3 regions of the Streptomyces sp. NPDC048197 genome follow, and region 1 is predicted to be linked to each of the others. Evidence: riboswitches for the same ligand, from Rfam matches in the RefSeq annotation. Region 1 holds a riboswitch; each other region holds the start of a gene.

Region 1 (4,185 bases):
GCGCACGCCCTGCTCCTGGCGGGCGGGCTGGTCCTGGCGGGCCTCGCCGGACACCTGGCGGCGGGCGGGCGCGGCCCGTACCGATAGGGGTCCGACCGGTACCGATAGGGGTCCTGACCGGCACCGAGGGGCGGTTCTGCCCGGGCCGGAGACGGCATACGGCCGCCGGCCGGCCTGTCCGGGAAGGGCAGGCGGACCGGCGGTCACTCATTGCGGCCCCGCGGGCAGCGCCTTCAGGTGGTGGTGCGGCGCTTGGACGCCGCGGCGACGCACAAGGCGCCCAGCAGGAACGTCAGCGCACCGATGACGACGTTGTTCCAGATGACGCCCGCGTCCGGGCTGCGGCCCACGAGCCAGGGCGCGATGATCATCCACACGCCGATCGCGCACATCGCGCCGCTCAGCCCGTACATCCGCGCCGGGGTCACGGTGAAGCCGACCGCCAGCAGGGCAATCGCGATCCCGACGATCAGGTTGTGCGTCGCCAGGGCGGGCTGCGCCAGCGTGTAATGGACGATGAACGGCGAGACGGCGCAGTACAGGCCGACGAGGAACACCGGACCGTCGACAAGTACCACATCACGCCCACCGAGCACCCGCTCGTATCGGGCCTGCATCTCCGAAGCGTCGGGGTGACCTGCGAGATCTCCCCTGTGGTGTGAGACGTCGGCCATGCGACTCGCCTCCTTCGCTCGCAGCCTGGCCGTTATCGCGTGGCATCGGGCCACGGTTTAATTCTGCGCTTATGTCGCCTTTATGTGTAGATGAAGAAGCAGGTGAATTTTGAAGGGGTACGGTCACCTTTCCACCGCCCCGCGCTACAGCGCACGGCCCAGGCCCAGATTCCAGCGGCCGCCCCGCCCGCTCAGCTCCGTCACGGTCAGCGGTGCCACGTCCAGCCGCCAGAAGGCGTCCGCGGGCACCCGCAGGGCACACACCGCGGCGGCCCGCACCACGTCCGGTTCCACGACCGCCAGTACCCGTCCGGCGTCCAGCGCCATGCGGGTCAGCCAGCCCGCGACCCGGTCGCAGAGCTGCCGCAGCGACTCCCCGCCGTGCCCGGCGAAGTCCGGATCGTCCAGCCAGGCGGAGACCGCGAGCGGTTCCGTTTCGGCCAGCTCCGCCAGGGTCCGCCCCCGCCACTCCCCCATCGCACAGCCCGCCAGCTCCGGCACCGGCCCGGCCGGCAGTCCGAGCTCCTCCGCGGTGCGCCGGCAGCGCGCGGAGGGCGAGGCGAAGACCCGGTCGGCGGCCGGCAGCGCCCCCGCGGCGGCCCGGGCCCGTCGCAGCCCGGCCGCGTGCGGTGGGGAGTCGTCGTCGAAGCGCACCTCGCGCTGGGCGTCGCCCGCGGCCGGTGAGACCAGCATCACCCGAGTTGTCATGCCCTCTTCCCTCCTCTGTCGCCGGGACGCCAACTCCTCAGACGGGCAAGGAAGTTGCCCGGCGGATGCGCCCCGGCCCGCACCGGTCCGCCCCCCGTACGGTCTTGGCCAGATGGCCGGATCACGGTACGTTTCCCGGTGCTTGACGACGGCATGACGGAAGCCGGTGGGATCCCGGCGCGGTCGCGCCACTGTATGTCCGGTTTTTTATCAGCCCGCCAGGGGCCGGTACCGGATGAGCCAGACCCGCATGTCGTTCTGCACTCCCATTACCGGGGACGCGAGTTCCCCCCAACAGGAGGTCATGCCATGGCTTCGTCCATCGCACCGCCGACCACCGGCGCCACCACCACCCCCGCCCCTCTCCCGCTGAAGGCGATCGCCCCCTGGGCACTGTTCGCCGGTGTGCTGCTGCTGGTCCTGCTGTACTTCGTCGGCGCGGAGCAGGGCGCCACCTCGCTGCTGTCCGGTTCGGACGTCCATGAATGGCTGCACGACGGGCGCCACCTCCTCGGCTTCCCCTGCCACTGACGGACGGCCGCAGCCATGAACTCCCTCACCGTCAGGACCCTGATGGTCCGCGGCATGCTCGCCGGCCTGGCCGCCGGCGTACTGGCCCTCCTCGTCGCCTACGTGCTGGGCGAACCGCGGATCGACGCCGCCATCGCCTTCGAGGAGGCACACAGCCACGAACACGAGATGGAAGTGGTCAGCCGTGGACTGCAGTCCACGGCCGGGCTCGCCACCGGCGTCCTGGTCTACGGCGTGGCACTGGGCGGGATCGCCGCACTGGCCTTCTGCTTCGCCCTGGGGCGGATCGGCCGGTTCGGGGCCCGCGCCACGGCCCTGCTGCTCTCCGGGGCGGCGCTGGTGGCCGGCTACGTCGTACCGTTCCTGAAATACCCGGCCAATCCACCGTCGGTCGGCGACCCCGACACCATCGGCAAACGCACCGCCCTGTATTTCCTGATGATGCTGCTCGGCCTCCTGCTGGCCGTCGCCGCCACGATCCTCGGCCGGCGGCTGGCTTTGAAGCTGGGCAACTGGTACGCGACGGTGACCGCCGTCGCCGCGTTCGTGGTCGCCGTCGGGCTCGCCTACGCGTTCCTGCCGGCCGTCAACGAGGTGCCCGCGGACTTCTCCGCCACGCTGCTGTGGCAGTTCCGGCTGTCGGCGCTCGCCGTCCAGCTGGTGCTGTGGGCCGCGTTCGGGCTGGTCTTCGGGCAGTTGGCGGAGCGCGTCGTCACGGCCCGGCCGGCCGCCGAGCGGGCCGGGGCGGTGTCCGTCGCCTCCTGATCCGGCACCTGCACCGCACCACCGGTCCGGGGCCCGCGAGCGCTCCTCGCGGGCCCCGGACCTGCTGCGTCACACCCGGACCGCTTCTGTCGGTACGGACCTGACGGTGTGTCAGAGCTGGCCCGGGATGCCGTCGAGGTGCGGCAGGTCGTGGTCGAGACGCTCGCGCTTGGTGCGGAGATAGCGGATGTTCTCCGCCTGGGGCTCGGCCAGCAACGGGACGCGCTCGGTGACGGAGATGCCGTACCGCACCAACGCGGCGCGCTTGCGCGGGTTGTTGGACAGCAGCCGTACCGCGCGGACGCCGAGGTCGTCGAGGATCTGCGCGGCGGCGCGGTACTCCCGGGCGTCGACCGGGAGGCCGAGCGCGATGTTCGCCTCGACGGTGTCCAGCCCCTCCTCCTGGAGCTGCATCGCGCGGAGCTTCGCCAGCAGGCCGATGCCCCGGCCCTCGTGGCCCTGGAGGTAGACCAGCACGCCGCGCCCGGCCGCCGCTATCGCCCGCAGCGCCGCGGACAGCTGGTCACCGCACTCGCAGTGCCGGGACGCGAAGGCGTCCCCGGTCAGGCATTCCGAATGCACCCGGGTCAGCACCGGTTCGCCGGTGACCTCGCCGTACACCAGCGCCACATGCTCGGTTCCGCTGGGCCGGTCGAGATAGCCGACCGCCCGGAACTCCCCGTAGGCGGTGGGCAGCCGGACCGACACCGCCCGCGCCACGCCGGGCAGGGGGCGGGCCGCGTCGGGGGCGACGGCGAGGTCATGACCGGGGCGGGGGCCGCACAGGGCGTCGGGGTCCGTCATGGCGCGATGGTACCCACGGGGGTCGGAACCCGGCGGCGATCACTCAGATACATGACAAGTATGCTGCGCCACCCGCGTCCCGACCGGCTCCCGGCGGGCCGACCGACGAAAGGCGGCCGATCCCGATGACCGCTCCCCCGCAACCGCCGACGCCCACCGGGCTGTTGCCGGCCGACACCACCGAGGACGTCCGCAGAAGGCGGCCGCAGCTGGCGGTGCTGCCCATCGGCAGCTTCGAACAGCACGGCCCGTACCTGCCGTTGACCACCGACACGGTCATCGCCTGCACCGTCGCCCGGGAGCTGGCCGCCGCCCATGACGTCCTGCTGCTGCCGCCGCTGACCGTCTCCTGTTCGCAGGAGCACGCCGCCTGGCCGGGGACGGTCAGCATCTCGGCGCGGACACTGCACGCCGTCGTCACGGACCTCGCCGACTCGCTGCTCCGGTCCGGGATCGGGGCTCTGGTCCTGGTCAACGGCCACGGCGGGAACTACGTGCTGCGCAACGTGGTGCAGGAATCCGCCGGGCGCGGCATCCGGATGGCGCTGTTCCCCGGCACCGCCGACTGGGACGCGGCCCGCGACCGGGCCGGGATACGCACCTCCGCCCACAGCGACATGCACGCGGGCGAACTGGAGACCTCGATCCTGCTGCACGCCCATCCGGAACTGGTCAAGGACGGCTACGCCGGCGCGGATTGCCC
Region 2 (4,185 bases), on a different contig from region 1:
TACGACCGCTGGCTCGCCTACGCGCAGTCCAAGACGGCCAACGCCCTCTTCGCCCACCACCTCGACCGCCTCGGCGCCGCGGGCGGACTGCACGCCTTCGCCGTGCACCCGGGCAGCATCCTGACTCCGCTGCAACGCCACGTCCCGCGCGAGGAGTGGCTCGCCCACGGCTGGGTCACCCCCGACGGACGGCCGGCCGACGGCTTCAAGACACCGCAACAGGGCGCGGCCACCGCGGTCTGGGCCGCGACCTCACCGCTGCTCGACGCGTACGGCGGTGCCTACTGCCAGGACTGCGACCTCGCGGACCCGGCCGAAACCGATGACATGCTCGTCGGCGGCGTCAAACCCTGGGCCACCGACCCCGAAGCCGCCGCCCGCCTCTGGGAACTCTCCAGCGCACTCACGGAGACGGACTTCTGAGCCGTCCGGGCGTCGCCGGCCGCCCGCGCCCCTGCCCGCGGCAACCGTCCGGCGGAAGGGACCGGCGGAGGTGACCGGCGCTCCCCTGCTCCCGCCGGACGCCGGCGGTGCTGGGCAACGCCGGCGGGACATGGCACCATCGCGCTCGTGACCAGCAGACCCACCACGGCCCAGTCCCTGCGCGATCTCGCGCTGCTGCGCCGCGTCCGCGACCGGATCGACCGGGAGTACGCCCAGCCGTTGAACGTCGAGGCGCTCGCCCGTGGCGTGAACATGTCGGCCGGGCACCTCAGCCGCCAGTTCCGGCTGGCGTACGGCGAGTCCCCGTACTCCTACCTGATGACGCGGCGCATCGAGCGCGCGATGGCCCTCCTGCGCCGTGGCGACCTCAGCGTCACCGAGGTCTGTTTCGCGGTCGGCTGCTCGTCACTGGGCACCTTCAGCACGCGCTTCACCGAGCTGGTCGGGATGCCGCCCAGTGCCTACCGGCGCCAGGCGGCGCTCGCCCCGGCGGAGCTGCCGCCGTGCCTGGCGAAGCAGGTGACCAGACCGATCAGGAATCGAGAAGCGCAGGTCACCGAGCGCCTCTAGCGTGGGAGCCATGGACATCACCATTCACACCAGCTTCCTCCCGCACGACGACCCGGACGCCTCCCTGGCCTTCTACCGCGACACCCTCGGCTTCGAGGTCCGCAACGACGTCGGGAACGGCAAGATGCGCTGGATCACGGTCGGCCCCGCCGGCCAGCCCGACACGTCGATCCTCCTGGCGCCGCCGGCCGCCGACCCCGGCGTCACCGACGACGAGCGCCGCACCATCACGGAGATGATGGCGAAGGGCACCTACGGCTGGATCCTGCTGGCCACCAAGGACCTCGACGGCACCTTCGAACGGGTGCAGGCCGGCGACGCCGAGGTCGTCCAGGAGCCGACCGAGCAGCCGTACGGCATCCGCGACTGCGCCTTCCGCGACCCCGCGGGCAACCTGATCCGCATCCAGGAGCTGCGCTGAGCCGGCCGGCGGGCGCAGCCATGACCACGGCGAGGGGGCGGGGCCGCGACGCCCCGCCCCCTCCGCCTGCCGAGTGAGCGCGTACTCACGGCGCCGGAACGGAACGCAGCCTCAGCCCGTGCCGGCGGAGCGCGCCGCCCAGCGCTTCTCGACGCCGGCCAGGCGCCAGTACGCCAGCGCCGCGGCCCACACCACCACGAACAGGCCGACGATGATGAAGCCGACGTTGTCGAGGTCGAGGCCGGAGATCCAGCCGGTCACCGGGTCGCTGAGACCGAGCTTGTCGTGGAGCACGGTCACCAGCTCGATGGTGCCGATGAAGAGCGCGACGGCGATCGACAGGCCGGTGATGGTGAGGTTGTAGTAGACCTTGCGCACCGGGTTGGAGAACGCCCACTGGTAGGCGAAGTTCATGAAGGTGCCGTCGAGGGTGTCGAACAGGCTCATGCCCGCGGCGAAGAGCAGCGGCAGGCACAGGATCGCGTACCAGGGCAGGCCGGCCGCGGCGCCGCTGCCCGCCATCACCATCAGCGTGACCTCGGTGGCGGTGTCGAAGCCGAGCCCGAAGAGGAAGCCGAGCGGGAACATCTGGCCGGGGCGGGAGATCGAGCGGGTGAACCGGCCCAGGAAGCGGTTCATGAAGCCCCGCGAATCCAGCTGCTGCTCCAGCTCCGCCTCGTCGAGGCGGCCTTCGCGCATCCCGCGGAACACCCGCCAGATCCCGGTCAGCGCAATGAGGTTGAGGGCGGCGATGAGGTAGAGGAACGTGCCCGAGACCGTGGTGCCGACGGTGCCCAGGATCTGGTGGGTGCGGGATTCGTCGTTGAGGAGGGTGCCGGCGAGCTGAGCACCGCCGGCGACGAGGGCGGCCATGGCGACCACGACGCTGGAGTGGCCCAGGGCGAACCAGAAGCCGACCGACACGGGACGCTTGCCGTCGGCCATCAGCTTGCGGGTGGTGTTGTCGATCGCGGCGATGTGGTCGGCGTCGAAGGCGTGCCGCATGCCCAGGGTGTAGGCGGTGATGCCGAGTCCGACGCCGAAGACCTGGCTGCCGACGGAGTAGTGGTGGGGCACCACGAGCAGGAACAGCACGCCGAAGGCGACGACGTGCAGCCCGGCTATGACGGCCATCAGGCCCGCGGTACGGACGGTGTCCTGCCGGCGCCAGCGGAACGTGGCGGGGGCAGGGGTGGTCGGGGTATCGGTGGACAGGGCCATCCGGCGGTCACGCTCCAGCACCTCGTGGATCACTTCGTGAGATGCCGTGGCCGGTCTCCTGGCTTTGGGGTATCACCCTGCTCCTTTAGAGCTTGGGGAAGGGTGCACGCGTCCTGCCCCGCCTTCCCGGCCGCAGGCTGCGGTCAGTGGCGTCGTTACGCGCACCGTGCGCGTAACGAAAAGGGCCGGAAACTCCCCGATCACAGTGGCGAGGGCCGCGCCGGTCTGGGACCACAAGGTCCGTCACCGGCTTCCCGAGCACCACGGCGCGCCAACCTTACGGGTCGTCCGACGATTCCTTCAAGCCTGCACAACTGTGCAGGTATCCAAGATCACATTCGGTGACCTGCAAAGATGTCCTCATGCATCTCGTCCCGGCCGAGCGCGCCGACCACCGCACCATCGACGGCCACCGCGTCTGCGACGCCATCGCCGCCATCGGTGAGCCGGGCGAGGTCCGGGCCTGGGCCGACCGCTTCGCCCTGCTCGCCGATCCCGGGCGCCTCGCCCTGCTGCTCGCCCTCCACGGGGCCGGCCCCATCGCCGTCTCCGACCTGGCGGTCGCCACCGGCATGAAGGACACCGCGGTCTCGCAGGCATTGCGCCTGCTCCGGGCCGCCGGCGTGGTCGAGGGCGCCAAGGACGGCCGGGTGGTGCGCTACCGCGTGGTCGACGACGCGACCGCGGAACTGCTGACGCAGTGCACGACGGCGGGGCCCGCTGTGCTGGACAGCGGGCCCCGCGCCGTGCGGTCGCCCCGGGCTACTTGACCGAACCGGCCATGATCCCCTGGACGAAGTGCCGTTGGAACGCGAAGAACACGATCAGCGGCACGATCAGGGACAGGAAGGCGCCGGGCGCCAGCACGCCGATGTTGCTGCCGAACTGCCGCATCTGCGACTGCAGGGCGACCGTCAGCGGCTGCGACTCGTTGTCCGCGAAGAGCAGGGCGACCAGCATGTCGTTCCAGACCCACAGGAACTGGAAGATGGCCAGGCTGGCGATGGCCGGGCGGCCCAGCGGCAGGATCAGCTGGGAGAAGATCCGCCATTCCCCACCGCCGTCCATCCGCGCGGCCTCCAGCATCTCCTTGGGGATCTCCGCGAAGTAGTTGCGCAGCAGGAAGATGGCGAACGGCAGACCGTACGCGGTGTGGAACAGGATGACGCCGGGGATGGAGCCGAACAGGCCGAGCGCGCCGAACAGTTTGGCCACCGGCAGCAGGCCGATCTGCACCGGCACCACCAGCATGGCGACCACGACCAGGAAGATCCAGTCCCGGCCGGCGAAGTCCATCCAGGCGAAGGCGTAGCCGGCCAGTGCGGCGATCACCACGACGGCGATCGTGGTGGGCACCGAGATCAGCACGGTGTTCCAGAAGGCCTGGACGATGCCCGAATCCTTCAGCAGCGCCGCGTAGTTGTCGAGCGACAGCCGGCCGGGCGCGGTCAGCGCGGTCCACCAGCCGCTGTTGGCGTTCGCCTCCTCCGTACGCAGCGAGGAGATGAACAGGCCGGCGGCCGGGGTGA
Region 3 (4,185 bases), on a different contig from region 1:
TCGGCCAGTTCCTCCGGCCGGTCCACGAACCGCACCACCACGCCCGGTTCGGCGGCCAGCGCGTCCACGTCGGTGAAGTTCGACATCAGCGGGACGGCGCAGACCGCCACCCGCAGCACGTCCGCGCCGTGCGGTGGGGCCACCACGCTCTCCCGCACCGTGCCGCGCAGCGAGACGCGGAGGCCGTCCTCCTCGTCGATGCCGAGCCCGTGCGCGTACGGCAGCACGCCCAGCGTCGGCCGCCCGGTCAGCTGCCGCAGCATGTCCAGACCGGGCTCCAGCAGCGTCACATCGCCCCGGAACTTGTTGACCAAGTACCCCGCGACCAGCGCCTGGTCCTCCTTCGACAGCAGCGCCGTGGTGCCGAAGAAGGACGCGAAGACGCCGCCGCGGTCGATGTCGCCGACCACCACGACCGGTATCCGGGCCGCTCGGGCGATGCCCATGTTCACGATGTCGGTGCGGCGCAGATTGATCTCGGCGGGGCTGCCCGCGCCCTCACAGATGACGGCGTCGTGCGTGCGGCGCAGCTCGGTGAGGCAGTCGGTGACCGTCCCCAGCAACTGCTCCCGCCCGCCCGCGTGCGACGTCTCCCCGGGGGACGACCCCCCGGCCCGACCGAAATACCCGCGCGCGCTCATCTCACCCACCGGCCTGCCCAGCAGCACCACCTGGCTGCTGCGGTCGCCGCCCGGCTTGAGCAGGACCGGGTTCATCAGCGCGGTCGGTTCGACCCGGGCCGCGGCGGCCTGCATCGCCTGCGCCCGGCCGATCTCCGCGCCCTCCCGGGTGACGAACGAATTGAGCGACATGTTCTGCGCCTTGAAGGGCGCCACCTTCACGCCCTGCCGGACCAGCCAGCGGCAGATCCCCGCCGTCACCACGCTCTTGCCCGCGTCGGACGTCGTACCGGCGACCAGCAGCCCGCCGCCGAGCCCCCCGGCCGTCCCGCCTTGCCCGTTCACCGGCGCTTCCTCCCGCTCGTGCCCCTGTTGCCCGCGACCTTCTGCCGTACCGCGCCCGCCGTCAGCCGTCCCGCCACCGTCGCCACCAGCGCCAGCGCGCTCACCCGCCGCGAGAGCCGCACCGCCCGCTCGATGTCCGCCACCACGGGCGGCCGCGCCGCACCGTTGAGCACCGGACGGTGCTCCACCCGTCCGCCGTACGCCAGCGTGCCGCCCAGCCGCACGCCCAGCGCACCCGCGAACGACGCCTCCACCGGGCCCGCGTTGGGGCTCGGATGCGCCCCGCCGTCCGCCCGCCAGGCCGCCAGCGCACCGCGCCGGCCGGGGCCCGCGAGCACGGTCAGCGCGGCGGTCAGCCGGGAGCCGGGCCAGCCGGCGACGTCGTCGAGCCGGGCCGCCGCCCAGCCGAACCGCCGGTAGCGCGCGGACTTGTGACCCACCATCGCGTCCAGGGTGTTCACCGCCCGGAACGCCACCAGACCGGGCACCCCGCCGAACGCACCCCACACCAGGGCGCCCACCACCGCGTCCGAGGTGTTCTCGGCCACCGACTCCACCACCGCGCGGGCCATCTGCGGCCCGTCCAGCGCCTCGGGATCGCGGCCGCACAGATGCGGCAGCCGCTCCCGTGCCACGTCCAGATCGCCCGCTTCCAGCGCACCGCCGACGGCCCGCGCCTCCCGGCCCAGCGAGGTGCCGCCCAGCACCGCCCAGACGGTGGCCGCGGTCAGCGCCACCCGGGCGCCGCGGCGGTGCCGTACGGCCCGCTCCAGCAGCGCCGCGCCGGCCGCCGCACCGCCCGCGCACAGCACGGCGTGGGCCGCGCCGCGGCCCCGGTGGTCGCGCCACAGCCGGCGCTCGACGGCGGCGGCGGCCCGGCCGAACGCGGCCACCGGATGGCCGCGCCGAGGGTCCGCCGCGATCAGGTCGCCGAGGAAGCCGAGAGCCGCGCCGCACGCATATCCCGCGTGTTCGCCGCGCATCGGATCAGGCCGCCGTCGGTCCTCGAAGGGGCCCTGCGGCAGCGGGCAGTGGGGGGCGGGGCGGGCGGCCGGGCATGGCGTTGTGTCCTCACTCAGGGTCCTCGCCCTGGCTCGACGTGACGGCGACCAGAGTCTCCTGGCTCCCGGATCGGCGTGTCCCCCGGCCTTCCCGCCCGTACGTCGGTACGGACCGTGGCCCTCGTCGGAGGAACGCTCCCCGGTGACAGTGGCGGGACCGCGCCGGATTCTCACCGGACTTCCTCATCTGTCGCCGATTGGCCCCGGCAGTCCACCACGGTCCGCGAGGCCCGTCAACTCGCCCTTGACCTGCGACGCTGCCCGATGGCAGGCCCTGTGGCGCACGCCACAGGGTGGCGGTGGCGTCACGGACGGTTGCCCCCGTCCCTGATTCCACGTCACTATCTGGTGCACGGTGGCGAAGGGGCCGCCGGAAGGGGGCTGGGGGATGCCGGAGCACGTCGACCACCACGAGGACCGTCAGGAGATCCGTTTCAGGGTCACCGGGACGGACAATCCGCAGCAGGACCTCGACGACCTCCGGGCCTGGCTGGAGCGCGAACCCTGGCTGAGCCGCCGGGAACACACCTGGGAACACCGGCCGCAGCCCCCGCACCGCACGGACGGCGGGGACGAACCGGGCCCCGCCGACATGGCCGTGGGCGTGGACGACCTGATCCTGGTCATCGTCGGCGCGATCGTCACCGAGGTCGCCAAGGGAATGAGCATCGCCGTGCGGGAATGGCTGCGGCGCCGCAAGGAGGAGCGCGCCGCCGGCGAGGAACCCGCCGTCGAGGTCGTCGGCGACGGCGGTCCCGCACGCCCCGATCCCGGCAGCCCGGCGCACGAGAGTGGCAGCACCGGCGAGGACTGAGCCGGATGTCCGAATACGACGCGCGGGGAAAGACCAACCGGGCGCTGCTGATCGGTGTCCACGACTACGCCACGCTGGACGACCTGCCCGCGGTGCGGGACAACCCCGCCAAGCTGGCCCGCGCCCTGACGGCCACCGACCTGTTCACCACCGACGAGGTCAGGTTCTGCGAGCCGATCGAGCCCGAGGAGCTGAGCCAGGCGCTCAAGACCGTCGTCGACGAGGCCCGCGGCCTGCTGCTGGTGTACTTCGCCGGCCACGGCTGGGTCGGCAGCGACGGCGGCGACCTGCAGCTGATGGTGGGCGCCTCGGTGTCCCGGCAGAGCCACACCACCGTCTCCTGGCAGGACGCGGTGCTCTCCTGCCTCGACAGCGCCCGCGCCGAACGCATCGTGATCATCCTGGAGTGCTGCTACGCGGGCAACGCCGGCGGCGCCTTCGGCGCCCACCGCAAACCCATGTCGCTGCTGATGGCCGCCCAGCCCAACCGCCGGATCTTCAGCGGGGAGGAACCGGCCGGCGGCACCGTTTTCAACCGGGCCCTGGTGCAGATCCTGGAAAACGGCATCCCTGGAAGGCGGTTCGTCACCTTCGAGGACCTGGTACGGGAGCTGCGGGTCCGGCTCGCCGGTGAGCGGACGCCGATGGGCGACGTGTGGGAGCCCCGGTCGGCGAAACAGAACACCGTCGACGACGTCGTACTGTCCTTCGCCACCCCCGAGGTCCCGCTGCCGACCCCGCCCCGGGCCCGCTTACGCCGCCACTTCAACGAGTACGTCCGGCCCCGCCTGAAACCGCTGCTCGCCTGCCTCACCGTGCTCGTCCTGATCGCCACCGGACTCGTCGTCCGGCAGCTGCTGCAGCCGCTGCCGAACTGCCCGCCCGCCCTCGAACTGCGGCTGCTCACCGCGCCGGAGGCCGAACCGACCCTGCGCCAGGCCGCGTTCGACTACGAGATGTCCGAGGCCAACACCCGCCCGCTGCAGGGCGAGGGCGACCTCCCGGCGGGCTGCCGGCGCGCCCAGATCACCGTCTACTCCGCCGCCAAGGACCAGATCGACCAGGGCTTCGCCGCCGCCGTCCGCTGGCAGGGCGAGGCCCGCGGCACCGGCCCGGGCGAGCCGGACGACAAGGGCACCGATCCGCTCTACCGGCCCGGCCCGCAACCCGACCTGTGGATCCCCGAATCCACCGCCGACTACGAGGAGGCCCGCCGCGGCATGCCCGCCACAGGCTCCCCGGCGACGCTGCACAACACCGGGCCGGTCGCCTACAGCCCGCTGGTCGTCGGCATCCCCGCCGGCAAGCGGCCGGCCGACGTCCAGAGGGTGGGCGCCTCCTGGCA

What was found. A riboswitch is a leader RNA that binds a small molecule or an ion and turns the genes downstream of it on or off. The one in region 1 is predicted to bind cobalamin.
Region 2: another riboswitch for cobalamin. It lies ahead of ACGF4C_RS27475 (HoxN/HupN/NixA family nickel/cobalt transporter); the one in region 1 lies ahead of ACGF4C_RS17135 (CbtB-domain containing protein).
Region 3: another riboswitch for cobalamin. It lies ahead of ACGF4C_RS05395 (cobalamin biosynthesis protein); the one in region 1 lies ahead of ACGF4C_RS17135 (CbtB-domain containing protein).

What each region holds. Positions count from the first base shown of each region.
Region 1 covers NZ_JBIDAJ010000011.1:61,526-65,710, reverse strand. Annotated here, with positions in the region: gene ACGF4C_RS17150 (hypothetical protein) at 1-87, shown strand, start outside; gene ACGF4C_RS17145 (SPW repeat protein) at 234-674, opposite strand; gene ACGF4C_RS17140 (histidine phosphatase family protein) at 819-1,382, opposite strand; cobalamin riboswitch at 1,496-1,651, shown strand; gene ACGF4C_RS17135 (CbtB-domain containing protein) at 1,692-1,913, shown strand; gene ACGF4C_RS17130 (CbtA family protein) at 1,929-2,678, shown strand; gene ribA (GTP cyclohydrolase II) at 2,790-3,482, opposite strand; gene ACGF4C_RS17120 (creatininase family protein) at 3,608-4,185, shown strand, end outside.
Region 2 covers NZ_JBIDAJ010000024.1:72,326-76,510, reverse strand. Annotated here, with positions in the region: gene ACGF4C_RS27490 (SDR family NAD(P)-dependent oxidoreductase) at 1-423, shown strand, start outside; gene ACGF4C_RS27485 (helix-turn-helix transcriptional regulator) at 571-1,014, shown strand; gene ACGF4C_RS27480 (VOC family protein) at 1,025-1,435, shown strand; gene ACGF4C_RS27475 (HoxN/HupN/NixA family nickel/cobalt transporter) at 1,547-2,656, opposite strand; cobalamin riboswitch at 2,687-2,937, opposite strand; gene ACGF4C_RS27470 (metalloregulator ArsR/SmtB family transcription factor) at 3,019-3,426, shown strand; gene ACGF4C_RS27465 (carbohydrate ABC transporter permease) at 3,419-4,185, opposite strand, start outside.
Region 3 covers NZ_JBIDAJ010000003.1:12,285-16,469, reverse strand. Annotated here, with positions in the region: gene ACGF4C_RS05400 (cobyric acid synthase) at 1-965, opposite strand, end outside; gene ACGF4C_RS05395 (cobalamin biosynthesis protein) at 962-1,948, opposite strand; cobalamin riboswitch at 2,078-2,213, opposite strand; gene ACGF4C_RS05390 (hypothetical protein) at 2,415-2,840, shown strand; gene ACGF4C_RS05385 (caspase family protein) at 2,846-4,185, shown strand, end outside.